One region of the Paenibacillus sp. FSL R5-0636 genome, then DNA from elsewhere that is predicted to be linked to it. Evidence: riboswitches for the same ligand, from Rfam matches in the RefSeq annotation. Region 1 holds a riboswitch; each other region holds the start of a gene.

Evidence for each region. Region 1 has a riboswitch for cyclic di-GMP ahead of MKX34_RS03230 (transglutaminase-like domain-containing protein). Riboswitches for the same ligand answer to the same signal wherever they lie in the genome.
Region 2: another riboswitch for cyclic di-GMP. It lies ahead of MKX34_RS01900 (anti-repressor SinI family protein); the one in region 1 lies ahead of MKX34_RS03230 (transglutaminase-like domain-containing protein).
Region 3: another riboswitch for cyclic di-GMP. It lies ahead of MKX34_RS10665 (DUF6612 family protein); the one in region 1 lies ahead of MKX34_RS03230 (transglutaminase-like domain-containing protein).
Region 4: another riboswitch for cyclic di-GMP. It lies ahead of MKX34_RS21880 (thiamine pyrophosphate-binding protein); the one in region 1 lies ahead of MKX34_RS03230 (transglutaminase-like domain-containing protein).

The regions. Positions count from the first base shown of each region.
Region 1 is NZ_CP150232.1:729,889-734,350, forward strand. Features, by position in the region: gene MKX34_RS03210 (phospholipid carrier-dependent glycosyltransferase) at 1-102, shown strand, start outside; gene MKX34_RS03215 (glycosyltransferase family 2 protein) at 200-1,180, shown strand; gene MKX34_RS03220 (GtrA family protein) at 1,167-1,574, shown strand; gene MKX34_RS03225 (class D sortase) at 1,677-2,342, shown strand; cyclic di-GMP riboswitch class I at 2,456-2,538, shown strand; cyclic di-GMP riboswitch class I at 2,613-2,693, shown strand; gene MKX34_RS03230 (transglutaminase-like domain-containing protein) at 2,707-3,516, shown strand; rRNA gene MKX34_RS03235 (16S ribosomal RNA) at 3,882-4,462, shown strand, end outside.
Region 2 is NZ_CP150232.1:429,913-434,374, forward strand. Features, by position in the region: gene MKX34_RS01895 (2-oxoglutarate dehydrogenase E1 component) at 1-2,221, opposite strand, end outside; cyclic di-GMP riboswitch class I at 2,692-2,776, shown strand; gene MKX34_RS01900 (anti-repressor SinI family protein) at 2,804-2,959, shown strand; gene MKX34_RS01905 (helix-turn-helix domain-containing protein) at 3,067-3,396, opposite strand; gene MKX34_RS01910 (TasA family protein) at 3,566-4,174, opposite strand; gene MKX34_RS01915 (signal peptidase I) at 4,265-4,462, opposite strand, start outside.
Region 3 is NZ_CP150232.1:2,423,491-2,427,952, forward strand. Features, by position in the region: gene MKX34_RS10655 (HAMP domain-containing sensor histidine kinase) at 1-569, opposite strand, end outside; gene MKX34_RS10660 (response regulator transcription factor) at 566-1,237, opposite strand; cyclic di-GMP riboswitch class I at 1,551-1,642, shown strand; gene MKX34_RS10665 (DUF6612 family protein) at 1,760-2,608, shown strand; gene MKX34_RS10670 (NADH-dependent flavin oxidoreductase) at 2,762-3,883, shown strand; gene MKX34_RS10675 (CapA family protein) at 3,960-4,462, opposite strand, start outside.
Region 4 is NZ_CP150232.1:4,789,418-4,793,879, reverse strand. Features, by position in the region: gene MKX34_RS21880 (thiamine pyrophosphate-binding protein) at 1-1,447, opposite strand, end outside; cyclic di-GMP riboswitch class I at 1,603-1,699, opposite strand; gene MKX34_RS21875 (HAMP domain-containing methyl-accepting chemotaxis protein) at 1,874-3,124, opposite strand; gene MKX34_RS21870 (YafY family protein) at 3,246-4,202, opposite strand; gene MKX34_RS21865 (SDR family NAD(P)-dependent oxidoreductase) at 4,362-4,462, shown strand, end outside.

The DNA.
Region 1 (4,462 bases):
TTGCTGCTCTTTATCGCTTTCTACCCGGTACTGTCAGGGATGCAGGTGAGTGGAGATTACGTAAAGGATATGCTGCGTTGGTTCCCTACTTGGGTTTTCTAGGATTTAATAAAAATCTATAAAATAAGTTTATGCATGCAGCGTTATTATGAAGTGTAGATGGATGTAACGCTCCAAAAAGCTTGTAGGAGGAATAAAGGTGAAAGCCAGATATAGTGTGATTGTACCCATGTTCAATGAGGAGCAAGTAATTAGCCATACTTATGAACGTTTGAAAAAAGTAATGGACGAGTGCGGCGATACTTATGAGCTGGTCTTCGTCAATGACGGCAGTCGTGATCGTTCCGCCCAGATGATTCGGGAGATCTGTGAACGAGACGAGCATGTCAAGCTGATTGACTTCTCGCGTAATTTCGGACATCAGGTAGCGATTACAGCTGGCATGGACTATGCCGAAGGTCAAGCGGTTGTTGTTATTGACGCTGATCTTCAGGATCCTCCGGAGGTCATTTTGCAAATGATCGAGAAGTGGAAAGAGGGCTATGATGTTGTATATGCGAAACGCCTGAAGCGCCACGGAGAAACGATGTTCAAAAAGGTCACCGCGAAGCTCTTTTACCGCCTGCTCAGCAGTATGACAAGTGTGGATATTCCTACGGATACAGGTGATTTCCGTCTTATTGACCGTAAGGTATGTGATGTCCTGCGGGGACTTAAAGAAAAGAACCGCTATGTCAGAGGTTTGGTGAGCTGGGTTGGCTTCAAGCAGACTATGGTGGAATATGAACGGGAAGAACGTTTTGCCGGAGAAACCAAATATCCGCTGAAGAAAATGATTCGTTTTGCGTTAGATGGCATCACCTCTTTTTCACATAAGCCGCTTAAAATTGCTACGTATATTGGATTCTTTCTTTCATTCTCTAGTTTTCTTTATTTATTTTTCGTCTTGTTCCAAAGGATATTTTTCACCTCCTGGACGGTTCCGGGCTGGGCTTCCATTGTAGGCGTCAATCTGCTCTTTAACGGTATCGTTCTGATGCTGTTGGGTGTGATTGGGGAGTATATCGGACGGATTTATGACGAGTCTAAAGATAGACCGCTATATATTGTTAGTGAGACTAAAGGCTACCAGAACGAAGAACAACTGGACCGCCGGAAGGACCACAATGATGTCAGATAAGAACTTGCGCGCTGCATTCATACAGTTCCTCAAATTTAATGCCGTAGGTTTACTCAATACGCTGATTGATTTTGTGATTTTTACATTGTTGAATTCACTAGGGATGGTATACGCATTGGCGCAGGTGATCTCCTATAGTGCAGGTACGGCGAATAGCTTTATTTTGAATAAAAAAGTAACCTTTCGTGATCGCAACCGGGGTAATAAAGAAGGCTTCGACCGCGTGCAGCTGGTCAAGTTTATCGTGCTGAATCTGGTAGTGCTCGGAATATCACTGCTGCTAATGCATCTGTTGACAGACAAACTAGGTATTCAAGTCTTGATCTCCAAGGTGCTGGTTACCTTTATCACGGTGATCATCAATTTCTTTGGAAGTCGTATATGGGTATTTTAAACATTAATTTCAGGCAGAAGGAGTTGCTATGCTTAAAGGCAAGTAGCTGTTTCTGCTTGATTTGTATATAACCATAGAAACAATATACGGAGGTGAATAACATTGCGTAAATTCTCCTATCTACTCATACTGGCTGGGATACTTATCATGTTATATCCGACAGCTAACGAATGGTACAACGACAGGCAGCAGGAGAAGTTATTAGAAACGGCTGAACTAAGCACTGCCGATAGTACTCCCCAGCCAGATTTGAAGAGCAGGTATGCTGAAGTTACTCAGCTGTTAGCAGAGGAATCGGTTCTGGATGCTCAGGCACAGCCCCAACCCCAAGAGACAGAAAAGCCTGAACCGGAGATTGAGGTCGGTGGCAAAGTAATCGCACTAATTGAAATCGGTAAGATTGATTTGAAGCTGCCTGTATTAGAAGGGGCTACAAAAGCTAATATGAAACATGCTGCAGCCCATATGAAAGAAACGGCACCCCTTGGAGAGATCGGAAATGCTGCAATCGCGGCGCATCGGGCTCGAACTACGGGTCGTTTGTTTAACAGATTGAATGAGGTTGTTGTGGGGGATGTTATCACGGTAAAGACTAGTGATCAGGTGTTTAACTATGAGGTATACGATATTTCTGTTGTAGATCCGAGTGATGTCTCCGTTCTTGACGGGAATGACAAGGATAAGATTCTTACTCTGATTACATGTGATCCGCTAGTGAATCCAACGCATCGGCTGATTGTTCATGCCAAATTAACAAAAGGAGAATAGTGAATGACAAGAAAACACAAATACCGGGAGATATTTATAAAATAATGGGTAATCTAGTAAATTAGGTCTTGTTCACAACTATAAATATGATAGTATTATACTATGAAAGCTAAACACGATAACGGCAAACCTTCCGAAAGGTAGGGACGCAAAGCTAAAGGGCCTTTTCCCGAAAGGATGGCAGCCAGCTACCGAATGAAGAGGCTTTTTTTGTTTGTTTCAAATGGATTCTATCAACTATATCTAGTAAAGCTAGAACAGATAGAGCTTATACGATAACGGCAAACCTATCGAAAGGTAGGGACGCAAAGCTAAAGGGCCTTCCCGAAAGGATGGCAGCCAGCTACCGAAAGGAGTTTTATCCGTGAAAAAGGTTTATTTTATGCTGGTGGCGCTGTTCGTCCTAATGACTTCAGTTCCGGTAAGTACAGCTCAAGCTGCAAGTGCAGATGCCAGCTGGTTGATTACATCCAAAGTGGCTCAAGGTGTTATTGGTATTAACTATGATATTCCGAAAGATAAAAGAATCAAACTCATGATCACCAAAGATAACAGCAGCTATACTTATAACTTGTATGCTTCTGGACAAGCTGAGGACTTCCCTTTGCAACAAGGAAATGGGACTTATAAGGTTTCTGTTCTGGAGAACACAACCGGTAATAAATACAAAGCGTTATATTCCGAAGTAGTAGACGTAACCATGAGTGACTCGAATTCCGTATATTTGGGCTCCGTACAGAATGTGAAATGGAGTTCTTCTGATAAAGCGATTGTCAAAGCTAAACAATTAGTACAAGGCAAAACAACAGACGAAGAGAAAGTTAAAGCGATCTATAACTATGTAGTTGCGAATGTACAATATGACTACTCTCTTGCTAATAGTGTAACTACTGATTATATTCCAAGCATCGATAAGACATTGACTACTAAAAAAGGGATTTGCTATGATTACGCTTCTCTTTTTGCCGCAATGCTGCGGAGTGTAGATGTTCCTGCTAAGTTGGTAATGGGGAATACAAGCTACGTTACGCAATATCATGCATGGAACGAAGTGTTGCTTAATGGGAAGTGGGTTACCATTGATACTACAGTGGATGCAGGACTTGCAAAGAGTGATAAGAAAACCGATTTAATTAAAGCCTCAAGCAAATATACTGCGGCAAAATACTATTAAATTCGTTGCTATAAACATAACTCTATTAAATAAACAACTAGCTTAATTATTAAGCTAGTTGTTTATTTTTATATTAGGGGTTGCTTTTCTATTAATAGTTGGGGTATTATAGGTAAGCGTTGTTAGACAGCGTACAGGCGATACAAACGAGGCTGATAAAAAGCTTCGAAAAATAAAGCTTGCATTTCTGAAAACAACATGATATATTATAAGAGTTGCTGCTGAGGCATTAAACGGCGTCAACGAGAACTTGATCTTTGAAAACTGAACAACGAGTGAGTAGGAAATCACGTAAGTGATATCCAAAATTAGAGAATTAATTTTCGTCAGATGTTTCAAAATGAGCATATCGCTCTTTTCAATACTAATTGGAGAGTTTGATCCTGGCTCAGGACGAACGCTGGCGGCGTGCCTAATACATGCAAAGTCGAGCGGAGTTATTTTGAAAGCTTGCTTTCAAAATAACTTAGCGGCGGACGGGTGAGTAACACGTAGGCAACCTGCCCTTCAGACTGGGATAACTACCGGAAACGGTAGCTAATACCGGATAATTTCTTTTTTCTCCTGAGAGAAGAATGAAAGACGGAGCAATCTGTCACTGAGGGATGGGCCTGCGGCGCATTAGCTAGTTGGTGGGGTAACGGCCCACCAAGGCGACGATGCGTAGCCGACCTGAGAGGGTGAACGGCCACACTGGGACTGAGACACGGCCCAGACTCCTACGGGAGGCAGTAGGGAATCTTCCGCAATGGGCGAAAGCCTGACGGAGCAACGCCGCGTGAGTGATGAAGGTTTTCGGATCGTAAAGCTCTGTTGCCAGGGAAGAACGTCCGGTAGAGTAACTGCTATCGGAGTGACGGTACCTGAGAAGAAAGCCCCGGCTAACTACGTGCCAGCAGCCGCGGTAATACGTAGGGGGCAAGCGTTGTCCGGAATTATTGGGCGT
Region 2 (4,462 bases), 300 kb from region 1:
GTTCCAGCCTACCGCTGGAGTGCTCAGGTCCCTGTCCTTCGTAGCCATGCGGCAGCATGATGACGAGATTGCTGCGCTGTGTCCATTTGGCGCGTCCAGCCGCAATGAACTGGTCAAAAATAACCTGACCCGCATTGGCGAAATCACCATACTGTGCTTCCCAGATTACGAAGGTTTCCGGTGCGAACACATTATAACCATATTCAAAGCCTAATACTGATGCCTCTGACAATGGACTGTTGTATACGCCAAAGGAGGCACGGGAATCGCTTAGCTGATGTAGCGGAGAGAATAAATCTCCTGTTTTACTGTCGTGCAGCACCAGATGGCGATGTGCGAAGGTTCCGCGTTGGGCATCTTGACCGCTCAGTCGGATGGGCGTCCCATTTTTCAAAATGGTAGCGAAGGCTAACGTTTCAGCCAGTGCCCAGTCGACCTTTTCACCCTCATTCAGTGCATCTTTACGACGTTGTAAAATGCGCTCCAGCTTCGGATAAACCTGGAATCCAGCTGGAACCGTCAACAGTTCACGATTGATCTCCTGCAGGCTGGAGATGGATACCGCTGTAGTGTTTGCCGCTGCGCGGTCCGTTTGTAGAGGAATGAAGGCTTTGGGTTCTTTTTTCTTATGATTGCCTTCCTTCATATTATCGTACGCACGCTGCAATACGCTTTCTGCTTCAGCATTCATCTTTTGTACGTCTTCGGCGGTAAGAACCTTTTCGTTTTTCAGTCTCTCTGCATAAACCTTGTAGACGGTCGGATGATTGCGAACCTTGCCGTAGACAATAGGTTGTGTGGTTTCAGGATCATCCATTTCGTTGTGACCATGACGGCGGTAGCCGATGAGATCAATTACGAAATCTTTTTTGAATTGATGGCGGTATGCGCTAGCTAAACGTACGGCTGCTACGCAGGCCTCTGGGTCATCAGCGTTGACATGGACTATCGGGATTTCATACCCTTTGGCGATGTCACTCGCATAATGCGTAGAACGGGAATCTTCACTTTCAGTCGTAAAACCAATTCGGTTATTAACAATGATATGGATCGTCCCACCATTTTGATAACCTTGAAGTTTGCCGATATTAAGCGTTTCTGCAACAATTCCTTCACCTGGAAAAGCAGCATCACCATGCATCAGCACCGCCATAGCTTTACTGGTATCAATCTTCGGCAATCCTGCAGTGCTCCGGTCTTCTTGTGCGGCACGAGTGAAACCTTCCACGACAGGATTGACGAATTCCAAGTGACTTGGGTTATTCGCTAGTGTTATTCTTGTGCGTACGGTTTCTCCTTCACGGACAGCACGGTCTGCACCGAGATGGTATTTCACATCACCTGTCCAGCCATAGTTAATGCCTGTGGAGCCTTCGGAAGGGAAAAGCTCCTTGTTCGGAGAATGATGAAACTCTGAAAATATGATATCATAAGGTTTGCCCAAAATATGTGCAAGAACGTTGAGGCGACCGCGATGCGCCATGCCCATCAAAATATGCTCTGCACCGTCATGTGCAGCAGCGCGTACGATTTCGTCTAACATCGGCACAAGAGCATCATTGCCTTCAAGACTGAAACGCTTCTGACCTACAAAAGTCTTGTGGAGGAAGGTTTCAAATTGCTCTACCTGAATCAGGCGGTTCAGGAGCTCTTTGCGTTCTGTATTATTCAGGGGTGCTGGTGAGCTGGTGGATTCTGCCTGTCTATTTAGCCATTGCAGTTCTTTTTCTTCATGCACATGCCCGAATTCATAGGCGATAGTCTTGGTGTATGCCTGACGCATACGTTGCACGGCATCCCACCCGGTATGCACATCATTCGGCGCATTTTCCCATATAAGCGTGGCAGGTAGTGCAATCAGGTCTTCGCGGGTCAGCCCATAGGTTTCAGGCTCAAGATATTTTGCCATGGGATTCTGATCGCGTACCAGCGGATCAATTTCAGCGGCCATATGGCCATATATACGAATATTGGCGATTAGCTTGGAAGCTCTTACTGCTTTTCTAAGCCATTCGGTGTCTCCCGAGATGCGCGGCTGAGGAGCCGGTTCGCTATCCGGAGTTAGGGGAGGGGGTCCCGAATTTGTAAAAAGCTCGCGATAATTATTTTCTACGGTGGAGGGATCTTTCACAAACTGTTCATATCTTTCTTGAATGTAGCCTAAATTGGGTCCGTAATACTTACTCCAAATGGATTCGTTATAGGGCTCTTTGGCTGCCATGAATACATCCTCCTTAACGGATGAACTCCATACGTGACATTTTGTGTCAACGCTTACTGGAGCTGTGATGATTGCGGTTTCATTTCTCATCTTATTGTGCTACTTTCAGCCACTGTAATCAATTCATTCTTTCGTCCAATACGTTCGCAAAATGGTATAGGTTAGCTTGTTCTAATGAAAAGAAGGGTGTTTCTTCTCATTACCCATTCTAAAGGCCTATTAAAATGATTCTATTATCCTTATTTTTAACTATTAGGTCAGTAAATATTTATTTTGCTAGTACAATTTATTTTATGTAACGGACGAGTATCGTGATAATCGGACAAGATCTTTGAAAAAAAATCTTTTATTTTTCGTTTTTAAAATAGAAAGTAACCAGGAATCGACACACTTTTCCGCTTTCTTTTTGTATAATGTTATTGCAGATAGTAATATTATAGTTTTTTAAGCAGATCCTTTCGTGAAAAGGGTCCAGTAAAAGGTAAACTTGCCGAAAGGCAGGGGCACAAAGTCGCGGGTCTAAGGTAGAGATACTATGACAGCCGGATTGCCTGGGGACGTAAAATCTTAGGGGGAGATTTTTTGGAAAAGTCCAACCAGGGTAGCAACAGAGAACAGCAGTTTATTGATCTGGATCAAGAGTGGGTACATTTATTATTAGCAGCTAAGAAGGCTGGCATTAAGGCAGATGAAATCCGCCAGTTCTTTCATGAGAAAACTGTGCAGATCGTGCAGTAATACATTAGAGGGGTTACATATCGAAAAAGGGCACAGCGGTTCTTCGCTGTGTCCTTTTTCGATATGATTTAGTAGAAGAGAGGATCGTACCAGATTAGTAGGAAGTATTAATCCTTTTGATCGAGCTTCCATTTCTGATAGTCCAGAAATTCTTTGAATTCGCGTTTGCTAATGCCTGAGTCCATAGCTTCCTGCACCAATCGGAACCATTCCGAATCTAAATGTGATTCCTCTGCATCATTTGGTTCTCCATAGAGTAGGGCATGAATGGATACCTGAAGCGCGTCAGCGATCTTTTCGATAAACTGGATGGATGGATTGGATTGGATGTTTCTCTCCACGTTGCTAAGATACGACTTAGCCACATCTGCTCTGTCCGCAAGCTCAGATAGGGAGAAACCCTTGTCTAGGCGGAGCTGCTGGATACGTTGGCCCATATTCTGTGGCACTATGCTGACGCCCCTCCGTAATTTTTGTTATTAGTATAGCAAATATCAATAAATCGGACAAAGTTTATTGTAAAGAGAAGAGCAGCAATCTGCTTATCCGTGGCCGGATTCAGGATCTGCTGCTCTTCGAGTATTTTATTAAATTACTTTATTGATCTTAGTAGTCTTTTTTCGCACCTTGTTTAGCTACGAAATCCCAAGTCAGTGTTAAGCTATCGCCTTGGAAAATATTTTGATCTTGGTTATTTTCCACAAATTCGAATTGGACGGAGAAGCTGTCATTGGTACCGGCTTTAATACCGGATGCTTCGGTAAAGAGTTGATCCCAACCTGTATTTTTTACGAGATCCGGATGCTGACTTTTTAAAGCAGCAAGTGTAGTCTCATAAACTACATTTTCAGGAGAGACGATAGGTACTCCTTTATCATTATTTCTAAGGAATTTAACTTTAATGAACTCGGCTAAATCCAGGTAGTTATCTCCTTTAGCATCCGTGATTTGAGTCGATGTATTCAGAATGATAGATCCGATATCGAGCGAACCATCGTTTTTCAATTTGAAGGATTTAGTTACAGTATCACCTGGTTTCAGGTTAGGAATATTAACGATGACAGAAGGGTCGGAGTTCAGATCGAGTGTACCCGCTGCGAATGTAGCTGTGCTTTGCGCAGTGTCGCTAAAGTATGCGAAGGTTCCTCCGCCGATTAATGATAAACCCAGTGCTGCAGATGCTACGCCAAGACCCAATGTTTTCTTGATACCCATAATAAAATTCCTCCTCAAATTTGTGTTTGAATTTTTTATAAAATTTATATATTGTATCTTCCGGTTCGTAAGCGGAAGTGGACAATCAACTTAGGGCTGTGTTTCTGTTGGGGACGGTGAGGCTGGCAGTAGGGCAGCATTTTTCTTTTCTAATGCAGCTACAGCCTTCCAAGAGGTATACAGAGCATAGAGCAGAAGCATCAAGCCAGGCACGATCATGAGGACTACACTTCCAGCTTTGGAAACCGCGAAATTCATAGCGTAACCGACATAGGGTACAGTGACCCC
Region 3 (4,462 bases), 1.7 Mb from region 1:
TTGATCACCAGTGTCGTTAATTTTTGGGAGGCCGAAATGATAGTTTCAGTATATTCCGTTCGAAGTTTTGGCGACAAATCAACAGTTTGCAATGCCATTGCGTAACTATGAATGACGGATAATGGTGTTTTAATCTCATGGGATACATTCGATATAAAATCATTTTTGAGGGTTTCAATACTGCCCAGTTCTTCAACCATCTTATTAAAATCCTCGAACATCACGTCTACATAATCCTTTTTATCCGCTCTGTGAAGCGGCTCAAGATAGACTGAAAAATCTCCCTCTGCTACCTGGTTTGCCGCCTCGCTGAGTTTACGCATGGGTTTATCAAAGGCGATGTACTTTTGCCGTGCGGTGACAAGGCAAAAAATGAAGGCAACAATGATCCAATATCCAGTGATTCCAAAGATGTATTGAGTTGGAACGCGTTCTACTGAAATGTAGGCGTCGTATATAAGTGCTTGACCTGCTGTTAGCGTGGACAGCACAATAAAGGTCCACAAAAACTCTTTCCATGAAAAACGCTTGGACTTGAACCGGGCATGCTGCTCCTGCCTCTTACTCATTGCAGCACTGCCTTGTAGCCAAGCCCATGCACTGTCATGATCTTGAAGTCCACACAACAAGAGAACTTGTCGCGAAGTTTGACGATGTATACATCTACGGCACGCAGGCTGGTTTCGCTGCCAATGCCCCAGAACTCGTCCATTAGCTGGGCACGGGAAAAGGTATGTTTGGGGTAGGAAAGCATTTTGTAGAGTATGTTGAATTCCCGTACCGTCACAGGGATTTCCTCATCGTTTACCGTTGCTGTCATATCATCCGCGTCCATCATAAGACTTCCTACCCTCAGTTTTTTTTCGTGGGCAATATTTGCACGTCGAAGTAAAGCGCCCACACGCATTACCAGTTCGTCCATATTGACCGGTTTGACCATGTAATCATCAATTCCAGCGCGAAACCCTTTTTGTTTTGAGGAAATATCATCACGAGCGGTAACAAAAAGAAGGGGGATCGTTTTGTTAATAGCCCTAACCGTTTCCGCAAATTCAAAGCCGTCAATCTCTGGCATCATAACGTCTGAGATGATAAGGTCATACAGGCTGTTATACATCAAATCATATGCTTCTCGTGGGTTTAAACACCCTTTAGCGTCGTATCCATTATTGCAAAGATAGGTGCAGATAATTTGATTAAGCTTTATATCATCCTCGACAACAAGGATATTAACCATGAAAATCATCCTTTCTAAGAAAACTAAAATAATTATAAGAGTTATATATTAAGAAAATGTTTGGATGGATAGAGAAACTAAAAAACATACTTATCATAGCATAGTGATATACCGAAACGGATTGATAGTATAACTCAGCTGAACCTCAGATATCTGGAAAACTTGGACGAATTGGAAAAATGCAAAACTTTAGTATTTCTTCTGAGTATCATAGCGAATTCGAATGGAAGATAAGTCGTTTACAGGTAATTATAACCATGATAAAATTAGCGGTGGGACATGCGTCCCTAATCTATTAAAACTAATTGAATGTCCGCGTTAAAGGTAAAATCATCGAAAGATGATGACACAAAGCCATGGGTCTAAAGCCTTTCGACAGAAGGAAATGATCGCCAGGCCGCCATAGGGATGTCTTATGAAGCATAAAGGATAGCTCTAAGAATATGTAGTCTATTTTGAGCTCTTTTATTATTTCGACCTATACGGCGTTACATTATCGCAAGGGGCCGAAAGGGGAAGTACATGAACAGTTTTTTCAAAACAATAGGTACTAGTTTGGCAGTAGGTGCTTTATTGCTGTCCGGAACGATCGGATGGATGTCTAATCCAGGAGTAGTGTCTGCAGCTACCTCAACAGTAGTAACCGCGGATCAGATGATCAGCAAAGTAACGGCAGCCTCCAAAGCAATAAAGAATTTCCATCTGGATGTGACCAAAAAACAGGATATTCAAAGCGGCGGGGTGCGTATCAGCAACACCAACACTCTGAAGCTGGATATCAACCGTCTGCCGAATTTTGCCGCAGCAGGCACTGTCGCTAGTAGTCTTTTAGAAACATCGTACAGTCTATATGCCAATGACAAGGAGTTTTACTATCTTGTAGACGGAAGTGAACTGATCGATGAATCTGAAGATGAAGGTTACGACGATGACGGGGAGCCGATCGATCCTGATGCACAGTATTGGCTTGGACTGGAGAAAACGGAATGGGATGCCTTTTACTCTAAAGGCCAATACGATCCTGTTTCCATGCTTGATTCGGTCAAAAGTTATAAAAAATCCATGAAAGTCAGCACGGCTGGCGCACAAACGGTCTTACAATTCACGGTAACCGATCCGACAGCAGCTAAGGGGATAATCAAACTCTATGACCAGGAGAACCTCTGGGATGGTGAGACAGTTCAACCCAAAAGCGTAACGTGGAAATTATTCGTCAATACTAAGACCTGGCAAACGGAAAAGCTGACAGTCGATCTGAGTTATGTGCTGGTAAGTGACGGAGCCAAAGATACATACACCACGAAAATCGAAGCTAAATATTCCAAGAATAATAAAGGTACAGCCATTGTAAAACCGGCCGAACTAGAATAATAAGGACGATTCATATCGAGCAAAAAGCGCTGTTCCGCTGAACAGCGCTTTTTGTTGTATTCAACAGCAGTTCTTTATTAGTTGACAAGAATAAATCATTGCTGTAATTTATATGTATGCGCATGTATATAATATTTTGTTTAATATAATTTAATGAAAGTTGGGAAAAAGATGATAGCACTAGACACAGCATTAACTTTTCGCAGAGGACTGACATTAAAAAATCGAGTGGTTATGGCTCCAATGACCACGCGAATGAGCTTTTATGACGGTGTAGTAACACAAGATGAATTGAAATACTATTCACTAAGAACGGGCGAAGTAGGTGCGGTCATCACTGCGGCAGCAAATGTACAAGAGGGTGGAAAAGGATGGGAAGGTGAACTTAGTGTTTCCTCCGATCAATTTATTCCTAGCCTTAGCCGATTAGCATCTACTATTAAACGAAATGGAACAAAAGCTATTTTACAACTATTCCATGCAGGAAGAATGACAGATTCAAAAATACTACGTGGCGTACAACCAGTTTCCTCCAGCGCCATTGCTGCCGAACGTCCGAATGCAGAAATTCCAAGAGCATTAACAGAAGATGAAATTTTCGGTGTAATTGAGGATTTTAAAAAAGCGACTCAACGTGCTATTCAAGCTGGATTTGACGGGGTAGAAATTCATGGAGCAAACACATATTTAGTCCAACAGTTCTTCTCTCCACACTCCAACCGTCGTGATGATCAATGGGGCGGAAGCTTAGAGAAAAGATTTAATTTCATTAACCAATTAGTGGATGCGGTTATTGCTGTCGTTGACAATTCAAAGGTTAAGGATTTTATTGTCGGTTATCGTTTTTCTCCAGAAGAATATGAAGAGCCTGGAATTAAAATCACCGATACCTTTTATCTTATTGATAAATTAGCTGATAAAAAGCTAGATTATCTGCATATTTCATTAGGGGATTTTAAGAAAGTATCTGCATCAGAAGATTTTAAAGAAAAATCAATCCTGCAATATGTACATGAGAAAATCAATGGCCGTGTACCTTTAATTGGGGTCGGAGATATCCGTACCAAACAGGATGCAGAGGACACGTTGACAAATGCTGAATTAGTAGCAGTAGGACGTTCTCTTATCATTGATCCTCATTGGACAAGTAAAGTGCTGGAGGGTAATGAAGATATCATCAGAAGAGTACTTGCTGATCAAGATAGAGAAGAACTCGTAGTAGAGAATGGTATTCTAGAATTCCTTAAATTAATGATGCCTGATCGTTTACGCTAAACCCAAACACAGTTTTGAGCTATATCTATAACGTTCCGCGGTAATTCCGCGGAACGTTATTTTTACTGTAACGACTCTATTCCCTCTTTAAGATTGTTGTCGTATGTTTCAACATTCGATTCATGAGATTTCGCCGTTCTGTTTTTATGTCGGTGTCGCTTCTCTTTAATGCGTCGCGGATGGGGATGATCTCTGTAATTTTCCTGCCGCTTTTTATTCTTCGATCTACACAAGTCGGAATGTAACCTACGTTAGTTATACTCGTGTGTCCTTTTTCATCCTTCTTTATTTTAAGCGTAAGAATGATACCGCTTTGTGTATAAGGAATATTCATTAGTTTAGTCGAAACAAAATTCCCCAATGAGTAAATAACGAATTGTTTTTTTCCACGAAGCGCTAACGGTTGTAGAACATGTGGGTGAGACCCCAGTATGATGTCGGCGCCATTTTTAAAGAAGAGATTGACCAGCTCTTTTTGCCTCTTGTTTGGAGTGTAACGGTATTCGCTTCCGAAATGCAGATAAAGCAAGACTAGATCGACTTTCTTTTTTAAATCTCGAATCTCCCGAATGATTTTGG
Region 4 (4,462 bases), 3.0 Mb from region 1:
GAGTTCCATCGATACGACCTGTGGTTTTCTCCATACCCTTAAGAGCCATATCTAGTTGCTTATTATTGACCACGATAAAGATGACAGGGATATCTTTGCAGACAGCGGTGTTAATCTCAGCGCCGAGCATCATGAAACAACCATCACCTGTAATGCAGAGGACAGTTTCTTCAGGAGCTGCAACTTTTGCACCAATAGCCATGCCGATCGAATTACCCATGCAAGCAAAATAAGCATCAAAAACAAAGCTGCCCGGTTTCTTAACCTTGTACCATTTTGCAGCGTGGAATCCATGGCTTCCATCATCAACGAAAATTGAATTATTATAAGGGATCAAATCACTTAAAGTGCTCATTACTGAAGCCAGTGAAAGATTCTTGAGGGTTGGAAGCTCTTCTGAATAATCAGCATCGGCCAAAGCCTCACGTTTGGTGATTGTGCTGGGGTCAATATGATTTAGGCAGTGCACCAAATTATCGCGCAGGTCCCCAGTGACCGGTATCGTTTTGGACAATAGGATTTTTCCGACAAAGGTTGGATCAATATCAAATTGAATTAAAGTTGCTGGATGATTCTCCCGTTTAAGATTACAGATGGTCATATCACTTAAACGTGATCCAAGCACTATAAACAGATCGCTTTTATTCAATAAATCATCCCCGTGGGTCGAACCGCCAACGCCAATAGGACCATGATAGAGCGGGTGATCCCAGACTATAGCCCCTTTTCCACCAGGAGATGTTACTACAGGAATATTAAAAGTTTCTGCGAGTTGAACAAGCTCTTTATGTGCTCCGGAGCGGTTAATTCCTTTACCCGCAATAATCAAAGGATTCTTAGCAGCTTGAATAGCATCGATGACTCTATCGATATTTGCTTGACTAATTAGAGACTCTCTTTCAGGGATTACAATATTGCATTCTTCCAATACTTCAGTTTGTACATCAAAAGGAATACAAAGATGAACAGGACCCCGTTTGGCCAGGGCCACAGAAATCGCATGATTAAAAATAGTACCAAAGTGATCCCCACGTTCAACCAATTTACTGAACAAGGTGGCAGGTCTGAACATATCAGCTAAATCAGCCAGAAAAGAGGTGGAGTCCTGACATTGAGGAATTCCAAGCTCTGTAATGGATTGGTGGCCAGTAATAAACAGGACAGGTAGGTTGTTAGCTTTCGCATGAGCTGCTGCTGTGAGCAGGTTAGTTCCACCAGGACCAGAAGTACCAAATGCTACGCCTAGGTTACCCGTTTTCAGCGCATACCCTGCTGCTTCGAATCCGGAGCTTGCTTCATGTCTACCGGGAATAAATTCAATACCGTAATCGACCATCTTTAGAACTATTGGACAAATCGATTTGCCAATGATCCCAAAAGAATGGGTGACTCCTAGGTTACGTAGTGCTTCCGCCATGTAATCTGCGACTGTCTTCAAAAGAAACACCTCACAAGTTTTTTGATATATATTAGTTATTAATCTACCGAATAGATACGATAGATCAATATACTCAAAAAGTAAAAACCTGTGCTCTATAGTAAGCACAGGTTGGTGGCATAAGGCGCCGCTAAGACTGAACAATAGTTCAGCCGTCCTGGTTCCTCTGCAACCTGGCAATCATGGCCTCAAACGAAAAAATGAGGCTGTAGATCCATGGTTTTGCGTCATCCTCTTTCGAGGATTTTGCCAATATTAATTTATAGTTGATAAGAATAATTTTCCTTTACAATATATTCCTCATTAATTTTTGTCAACATAATCCGCTAAAAAAACTCGAAATTTGACGAAAGTCTTGTCCAAGAGATGAAGTTTTGCCTCGCGAAAAAAACTGCCACCTAAGACTCAGCTTAGGTGGCAGTTGATAGTTTTGAACTAGAATTTAAAGATATGAATGGTTTTTTGCAGATTAAATACGGCCTGGGTCATTTTTTCCGTTTCTTCTGCAACAGACTGCAGGGCATTAATCTGTTCATTCATAGCCGCCGATACCTCTTCAGTGCCTGCAGCGGTTTCTTCGGTGATTGCTGAGATATTCTCAATTGCACTGGAAATTTTCAAGGCACTTTCTAGCATAAGATCACTCTCCGCAGAGAATGAAGAGATTTGCTCGGTAATGTACTGCACGCTTTGTACAATTTGTGCGAAAATATGGGCAGATTGAGTGATCATTTCATTCTGAACCTGCACAACCTCTTCATTGATGGCGATATTATCGATGGCTTGTTTAATATCTGACTCAATGCTGCGGACCAAACCGAATACTTCTTTTGTGGAAGCCGTAGATTCCTCAGCAAGCTTGCGAACCTCTTGAGCGACAACGGCAAAACCCCGACCATGCTCTCCGGCACGAGCAGCTTCGATGGAGGCATTGAGTGACAGCAGGTTGGTCTGCTCAGCGATCTCTGTGATGGTCTTGGTGATCATCGTAATCCCGCGGGCATTTTGTGAGAGAGCTTCAATAGTATCAGCCACTTTTTGTGTAGCCTCTATGTTTTTACGCATGCCTTCAGCCTGTGTATCTACGGATTGGCGCCCTTGCTCAACAAGTTCTAAGGTATGTATTGAACGTCTGTTCATTTCTTTGGTGGAGTTCGTATAATTGGATACTTTGGTCTCAATGTCTTTAATGGATTCTGTCATATCAGCGATATCCGTAGATATTTCATTTGCACCAAGAGCGAGCTCGGTAGAAGAAGAGGCTACTTGTGCCATAACAATTTTCAGGTTCTGGTTCTTATCTTCGATTCCGCGGCTTGCATCCATTACTTGACGGGTGATCTGCGATGCATCGGTCAGAATCTTCTTGAGCTTATCAATCATTGTGTTAAAGGAGCGGCTTACGTCACCCATTGAACCATTTTCGTCCGCTCTGCTAGTGAAATCCCCCTTCGAAATACTGTGAGATACATTAGCAATATCATCAAAAGATGATGTAAGCGTTCTCTCCACGAAGCGAGCAACAGGTAAAGTCAGACCTGCAAGAACAACTACTAGTATAATTCCTACGAGAAATTGACCTAGAATCATTAACGTAACTAAGACAGGAATAGCAAACAGTGCGGCAACGAGGTAACATCCGGCAACAATTCTTTGTTTTAACGGAAGTTTGTGCATCCAGCTCATTGGTAAAATGTCCCCCTTATTAAATTTTATGTAATGGTGTTATTATAGGGGATTTATAGGTCATTGGTCTATAGAGAAGTGTCATAAATCTTCTTTAAGTAGTAGATATTTAGAATTCATGTCAAAATTCCTCATATATTGTGGAAATTGTTTTAATAGCAGACTTTACCATCCCTACTAGTTCGGTAGGAGCTAAAACAATAACTGAAGGAGAAAAAGAGAGTACGATACGACAGGCAGATTCTATAGTATTAAACTCGGCCTCTACGTTCATCCACCCAGTATTAGCAGAGGGTTCTACTAAAGTTATAGTTACATATCTTTCACGTTGTAATTCTTTAAGAATAGACTCATTCACCTTTAATTTCACTACATATTTTGGCAGAGCTGCTTTAAAAGCTAAAGTCGACTGTTCCCAGTAGCTTTTTAAATCAAAAGTCTCAGGTCTGACAAATGATTCATTAGTTGCTTCAGCTTGTATTAATCTTGACACGCGAAAAGTCCGCATTTCACCCTCGGTTCGTGCCACTACATACCAAACTCCACGTTTTGCGACTAACCCAAGAGGTTCAATAAAACGTTCCTTCGTCTCGTCATTCCATGGGTAAGTGATCTTTACTTTACGATCTTCCCAAACAGCTTCCTGCAGGATAGATAGGAACGGATAGGTCTCGTCGGAAGGGTGCCAGCTGGCACCATCAATATGGATGCGCTGGCTTAGGTAACTGGCTGGATTATTCGTCCTAGATGGCGAAGCAGCCTCCAGCTTGAGTACGGCAGAAGAAAAGTCGTTTTGTATACCCAGATCTTTTAAAATCGAGGAGTCTGCGGACAGCAGCAGAGTAGCAATCTCTGAGGGCTTCATACCCGTTAACGAGGTTCGGTATCCTTCCGTGAGCATCCAGCCCCCTTCGCGTCCCCGTTCGGCAAGAATCGGTATTCCTGCTGTACATAAGGCTTCCATATCTCTAAACACAGTTCGTTCAGACACTTCTAAGGTCTGGGCTAGCTCACGGGACGTCATCTTTCCACGATTTTGCAGCAAAAGTAAGATGGATAACAAACGATCGGCTCTCATTAAGGGAACATTCCTCCTCCTAATAAATGTTAGTCAGTTCTTAATTAATTATTATATTATATATGTCAGTTGATGTCATATTAAAGAATTATACTTATATAAGGTAAGGATTAAATACAGAACATTTAGAGAAAAACAAGTGTAGAAAGGATTGAGAACATGACTTTAAAAGGAAAAGTAGCATTGGTCACCGGGGGCAGCAGAGGTGCTGGTAGAGGAATTGCATTGGAGTTGGCAAGGAAAGGTGCATTCGTTTATAT